2 regions of the Rhodopseudomonas boonkerdii genome follow, and region 1 is predicted to be linked to the other one. Evidence: predicted binding sites of a transcription regulator. Region 1 holds the regulator's gene; the other holds the start of a gene.
The links. The regulator LexA, encoded in region 1, represses DNA repair genes until DNA is damaged. The targets are predictions, from matches to a motif close to TGTTCNNNNTGTGTTCNG.
Positions count from the first base shown of each region.

Region 1 (3,408 bases):
CACATGGCGGTGGTCGCCGGCGTCGTATTTTTCGTGACGCGGGCGCTGCTGGCGCTGGTCCCGTTGCTGACGGTGACATTCCCGATCAAGAAAGCCGCGTCCGCTGCGGCGCTGCTTGCCGCGCTTTTCTATCTGCTGCTGTCCGGTGCCGAGGTCGCGACACAACGTTCCTTTATCATGACGGCGGTGGTGCTGATCGCAATCATGGTCGATCGCCGCGCCATCACCTTTCGCACGTTGGCGATCGCAGCGCTGATCGTGCTCGCCATCACACCGGAAGCGCTGGTACATCCGAGCTTTCAGATGTCTTTTGCTGCGACGCTCGGTCTCGTCGCCTTGGTCCAGATCGGGATGCCCGCGCTGTTTGCGACATCGGAAAGTTCGATCATGGCACGGATCGCGCTGTGGGGCGGGCGCGAACTTGCACTGCTGCTGCTGGCTTCGTTGATCGCCGGTCTCGCGACGATGCCTTACGCGGCCTACCATTTCCATCGCATCACGCCCTACGGGATCGTGGCCAATCTGCTGGCGATGCCGGTGGTGTCGGCGCTCGTGATGCCGGCGGGGCTGCTCGGTCTTCTCGCCATCCCGTTCGGCTTCGACAGCGTGTTCTGGCAGATCATGGAGCTTGGCCTTCAATGGATGATCTTTGTGTCCAAATGGGTGGCCGGATTGCCAGGCGCGATCGGCCGGGTGCCCGCCTTCGGGACAGGACCGTTGGTCCTAGCCAGCTTCGGCATTGTCCTTCTGGCATTGCTGCGGACGCCGCTACGCTATGCGGGCGCGATCGCTCTGGCGATGGCGATGTTCTGGGCCGCATCGACAAAGCAACCCGATGTCCTGATTGCCGCCGACGGTCATAGCGTGGCTGTGCGCGGGCGCGACGGGCGGCTGCATGTGATGCGGAGCGCCAAAGATGCGTTTCAGGTGAAGGAATGGCTGGGCGCGGATGCAGACGCAAGATTGCCGACAGATGCATCGCTCGGCCATGGTGTATCGTGCGACCCGTCGGGCTGCGTCACGGCCCTCGGCGACGGGAGCCTGATCGCGCTGACATTGCAGGCAGACGCATTCAGCGACGATTGCGCGCGAGCCGCGGTGATTGTCACAGCCCGTCAGCCGCCGGCCGATTGCAGGGCGATGGTGATCGATCGCGAGACTCTGCGAGTTCGGGGGGCAACGGGCCTGTATCGCTCCAGCGACGGCTTTGTTATCGAAGCTTCCCGCGCTCGCGGTCTCGATCGCCCCTGGGCACGCGCCCCGCTTGAGGCCATTGGATCAGAAGCACCGACCGACAGTTCGCGATCCCGGCCGGTCGATGCAACGCCGGCGGAGACGGATCTCCAGCCCGACGAGCAGTGAGCGCGCTCAGTAGCGGCGATAGAGGCCGGTGAGCTTACCCTGGATGCGGACACGGTTCGGCGGCAGGATGCGAACCTCATAGGCCGTGTTCGCCGGCTCCAGCGCGATGGACGCGCCGCGGCGGCGGAAGCGTTTCAGTGTGGCTTCCTCGTCGTCGATCAGGGCGACGACAATGTCGCCGGTATCGGCGCTGTCGGACTTCTGGATCAGTGCCATGTCGCCATCGAGAATACCGGCGTCCTGCATGGAATCGCCTCGTACTTCGAGGGCGTAATGTTCGCCGCTGCCGAGCATGTCCTGCGGTACGCTAATGGAGTGGCTGCGGGTCTGCAGCGCCTCGATGGGCGTTCCGGCTGCTATCCGGCCCATGACAGGCACCGAAATGGTGCGACCGCCGTCATCGTCGCTCGCAACAGGGGCGGGGGTGGACCGGTTCTTGCCGAGATTTCCCTCGATCACGCTCGGCGTGAAACCCCGTCGAGCGGCCGGTGCAGCCGTGTTCAATTCTGGCAGCTTGATCACTTCGATCGCGCGGGCGCGGTTGGGCAGGCGGCGGATGAAGCCGCGTTCTTCCAGCGCGGTGATCAGCCGATGGATTCCCGATTTGGAGCGCAGATCCAGCGCATCCTTCATTTCGTCGAAGGAAGGGGGGACGCCGGCTTCCTTTAGCCGCTGGTCGATAAAACGGAGCAGTTCGTATTGTTTGCGCGTGAGCATCTGAAGCCATCCTCAGTTGGCAAGGCCATCAAGTGACGGTGGTCGGGCCGCCGCGTGTGTTTCAGGACCTCGCGATTGGTGGCCGGTGAGGCCATCAGGCGAGGCAGTCACGAGTTTGGGCACTCTCGATTTCACTAAGCCACAGAATCTCGAAACAAATCATGAACGGACCCTATCTGTTCCGTAGATGTTCCGCAATCACTAATTTCGCTTCAAAGATGCGGTTTATCGACCGGATTTTGGCTCAGAGAATTCGTTCGGACAGCGGCATCGGCGGCGGCGGCGTGGTCGCGCCGGCAGCGAGCGAGCGCTGTACCATTACCGTGTCGGCCCAGCGACCGGAGCGATAGGCGACACCGGAAAGAACGCCCGCACGGACGAAGCCGAAGCGGTCGTGCAGACCGAGGGAGGCGACGTTATCGGCGTCGATATAGCCGATGATCTGCCTGAAGCCGGCGGCTGCGCAGACGTCGATCAGTTCGCGCAGCAACCTGGCACCCACGCCTTTGCCGGTGTGTTCGTGATGCACATAGATCGAGTGCTTCACCGCATAGCGATAGGCCGGACGCTTACGAAACTGAACCACATAGGCGTAGCCGACCACTTCGCCGCCGCGCGTCGCCACGATATGGGGGAAGCGCTTGTTCTTCAGGTTCTTGCGGCGATCGCGCAGATCGTCCGGCTGCATCGCGTCGGCATCGCTGACGCCTTCTTCCACACCCTGGCGGATGTGACGGCGATAGATCGCGAGCATGGCGTCCACATCGCTGTCACGCGACGGGCGAACGACGATCGGTGTTTCGGTCTCTGCCTGTAAAGTCACTTCCGTGGATCCCGCTCTTGGGAAACCACGTAAGTATGGAGCCGGATGCGTCCGCTGGCATCCACCTTTCGATAGACGCCCTGGATTTCGACGTCGAAGCCCGGGAAGGTGTTGAAACAGGTCTCGAACATCTTGAGATAATCAATCATCGGCTGCGCGCGCTCGGTGAGGCGCTCGCCCGGCACGATGGTGGCGATGCCGGGCGGATAGACCACGAAGGGCGTGGTGGCGATGCGGCCGGTAATCTCGTCGATAGGCAGATAGTCGACGTCGTTACGCACCAGGAGACGCGCGGCATCGTGCGGTGACATCGCGATCTCCGGCATGTGCTGATCCATGAACTGCTTCGCCTGCAGGCCGCTCACGTCGGCCGCGCGATAAAACTTGTGCATGTCGGCGCAAAGGTCGCGCAGGCGTACGCCGGCATAGCGGGCCGGACGGCGGCGCGCGAATTCCGGAATTACGTCTTCGAGCAGAGCATTGTCGTCATGGAATTTCTTGAAGGC
Region 1 is NZ_CP036537.1:2,815,215-2,818,622, forward strand. It holds gene E0H22_RS13050 (ComEC/Rec2 family competence protein) at 1-1,362, shown strand, start outside; gene lexA (transcriptional repressor LexA) at 1,369-2,079, opposite strand; gene E0H22_RS13060 (GNAT family N-acetyltransferase) at 2,324-2,833, opposite strand; gene E0H22_RS13065 (Orn/Lys/Arg family decarboxylase) at 2,899-3,408, opposite strand, start outside.

Region 2 (3,408 bases), 440 kb from region 1:
GAAACTTCTTATCGAGGGTCGGTGCTTCCGCGAGTTCGTGGAAGGTGCCGTCCACCTTCACGCGCTGAAAACCCTTCTTGAGATAGTCCGCAAATTCCTTGCGATACTCGCCCTTGCGGCCGCGCACCACCGGCGCCAGCAGGTAGAGCCGCGTGCCTTCCGGCATCGCCAGCACGCGGTCCACCATCATGGAGACGGTCTGGCTTTCGATCGGCAGGCCCGTCGCCGGTGAATAGGGAATGCCGACGCGCGCCCACAGCAGGCGCATATAGTCGTAGATCTCGGTGACGGTGCCGACGGTCGAGCGCGGATTCTTAGAGGTGGTTTTCTGCTCGATGGAGATGGCGGGGGACAGGCCGTCGATCTGGTCGACATCCGGCTTCTGCATCATCTCCAGGAACTGCCGGGCATAGGCCGACAGCGACTCCACGTAACGGCGCTGGCCCTCGGCATAGATGGTGTCGAAGGCGAGAGACGATTTTCCAGAGCCGGACAGGCCGGTGAACACCACCAGCTTGTCGCGCGGGATCGTCAGGTCGATGTTCTTGAGATTGTGCTCGCGGGCGCCGCGGATGGTGATGCTGCGCATGTTCGCTGCAGCCTGTTGCCGCCTCGCCTTGATGACTTCATCCATCGCAATGCATTCCCCGGCACGCCGTGCGCGCCACATGCGGGCGCGTCTCGCCGGGGCACCGGGATCAACGCCGAATTGAGTGTGTCCGGAACATAGGAAGAACGGGGAGGGATTTCCAGTGCTCTCGCGCGGTCTCCAGCACTTTGTTGGCCGTGGGGGTGCAGAGGAGACCTGCTTTCGGAAAGGGCGCGGGCAAATAGCGGGCAAAGAAAAAGGCCGGCATTGCTGCCGGCCTTTCGAAGACTTGTTTTTCGAAGCTCAGTACTTGGCGATGACCGGGCCGCCCCAGTTGAAGTGGTAATTGATACCGCCCTTCACAGTGTGTGTGGTCAGGCCCACATTGGTGAAGCCGACATTCGGGTCGCCATAGGCGGCGTTGCCGTAATCGGCATACATATATTCACCCTTGAGCGACCAGCTCGGTGCGAACATGTATTCGACGCCGGCGCCCACGGTCCAGCCCGAGTGAACCTTGCTCTGCGAGGCGGAAGCGCCGGGGATGGCGATGGAAATGCGGTTGTCAGCCCATGCGTAACCGCCCTTGGCGTAGAACAGCGCCGCGCCGGCGGTGACGCCGAGACGTCCCGTGACGCTGCCGAACGAGCGGATCTTGTCCTCGACGGTGACGATGCCGAGAATGGTGTCGCTGTACTTCATGTCCGATGCCGCGGCATCGACTTCGAGACCCCACAGCCAGTTGCCGCCCGGGATCGCCCAGTTGTAGCCGATGGTGCCGCCGCCGAAGCCACCCTTGATGTCATTGGTGGTGAACGCGAAGCCATCGATGCGGTAACGGTCGGACCAGCCATAGCCGCCCATGACACCGGCGTAGAAGCCGGACCAGTTGTAGGCGACGGCGACCGGCATCGGCGGAGCTTTGGTATAGGGGCGGGCAGCCAGATCAGCGGCGGAAGCCGCAGAAGCGCCGAGAACAACGAGGGCAGCCGAAGCAAGCAAAATCTTCTTCATCTGAAGTCTCCCCAGTGCGGTTTCGCAGCGAAACCATTCCCCCGGCGTGAACGCCGAATTCAATCCCTGGTTGGACTATAGGCGAGTCCCGTCAAAATGCAGTCACTTAAAAGCCACACTCGCATACGTTGTCCTTGGATTGGACGTAAGTAAAAGGTAAGCGGAAACAGTTGCCTAGGCCGGTTGTACGAATCGGGTGCGCTGGAGTTCACGGGGCCGTCTGCCCCGCGCTGCCACGATACCGTCGCGCGAATTCTGCTGCTTGAGAACATTAAGGGAACATACTAGAGTGACGTCGTGGTGGATAACCCGCGGTGCGGGGACGTCCCGCGGGGACGGACCGTATAGGGTCGATATCGGCACGGTTGCGCACAGCCGGCACTTTGGTGCCGGGCTTGGACGTCGGCATCCGATCAGCAATTCAGATTCGAGAGTTAGGAGAGTGGCATGGCGGGTAGCGTCAACAAGGTGATTTTGGTCGGCAATCTCGGCAAGGATCCCGAGGTCCGCCGCATGCAGAACGGCAATCCGGTGGTCAATCTCACGGTGGCGACCTCGGATACCTGGCGCGACAAGGCAACCGGCGAGCGCAAGGAGAAAACCGAATGGCATCGCGTGGTCATCTTCAGCGAGGGGCTCGCCAAGGTGGCGGAGCAGTATCTGAAGAAGGGCGCCAAGGTTTACATCGAGGGCGCGTTGCAGACCCGCAAATGGACCGACCAGTCCGGTGCTGAAAAATACACGACCGAAGTCGTGCTGCAGGGGTTCAACGCGACGCTGACCATGCTCGACGGCCGCGGCGGGGGCTCGGGCGGTGGTGGCGGCTATGGCGGCGACGACATGGGCGACAGTTTTGGCGGCGGCCAGTCCAGCCCGCCGCCGCGCCGCGTGGCCGCCGCGCCGGCCGGCGGTCGCAGCGATATGGATGACGACATCCCGTTCTGATCCACCGCATTGCTAACGACACCTCGGCGCGCTGCGAGCGATTGCTCGCGGCGCGTTTTCTTTTCGGGTGGATGAATGGGCGCGATGGCTGCCGCAATGTGGATGAGCGCGATATCTTTACATTGGAAAGATTTGTGCGAGAATTGCTTGCATCATTCTCTTGGATCCGTGATCACATGTCGCTCCAGCCTCTGCTCGATGCCGCCGCGCCGATCCCGTTGCATGCCTTCGCAGCCATGGCAGGATTTGCGCTTGGCGTCGTTCAACTCGCTGCCCCCAAGGGCACGTTGTCGCATCGGGTGATGGGCTGGCTATGGGTGCTATTGCTGGCCATTACGGCGATCAGCTCGTTCTGGATTCATGGCGATAGCTATCGGCTGTGGCGTGACTGGAGCCCGATCCATCTGCTCTCGATCCTTACGCCGATCATGCTGGTGGTCGGCGTCCTTCACGCGCGCCGGCACCGCGTGCGCGCGCATGCCATCACGATGGTGTCGATCTTCATCGGCGCGCTGGTGATCGCCGGCTTGTTCACGATGGTGCCGGGGCGCGTCATGCACACGGTGGTGTTCGCCGGCCGCTAATTAGGCTTCGGTGCTTCAGCACATCCAAGGATATGCCATGCCATCGCGAAGCCGATCGAGGCGACGATGCGCGGTGATGTGGTCGATCTCCGCGCGCGTCATGCCGATATCTATCAGTTCTCTTTCGCTGAGATCATGCAGCGAGATGCCTGGCTCGCGGCATCGGCACTGCTCCTGAAACCAGTGCCAGCACGGCTTCAAGAAAGCGGCGGCCCGCAGCGCCGATGGTGCGGCGGCATCGCCGGTCCCGGTTGCTGGCGGTGTGAATTGGATTGG
Region 2 is NZ_CP036537.1:3,256,253-3,259,660, reverse strand. It holds gene uvrA (excinuclease ABC subunit UvrA) at 1-634, opposite strand, end outside; gene E0H22_RS14890 (outer membrane protein) at 893-1,603, opposite strand; gene E0H22_RS14885 (single-stranded DNA-binding protein) at 2,051-2,548, shown strand; gene E0H22_RS14880 (DUF2306 domain-containing protein) at 2,725-3,132, shown strand; gene E0H22_RS14875 (DUF1127 domain-containing protein) at 3,148-3,408, opposite strand, start outside.
Region 2: a site for LexA is predicted at 1,868-1,885, ahead of E0H22_RS14885 (single-stranded DNA-binding protein). Genes of this name have one in related genera too.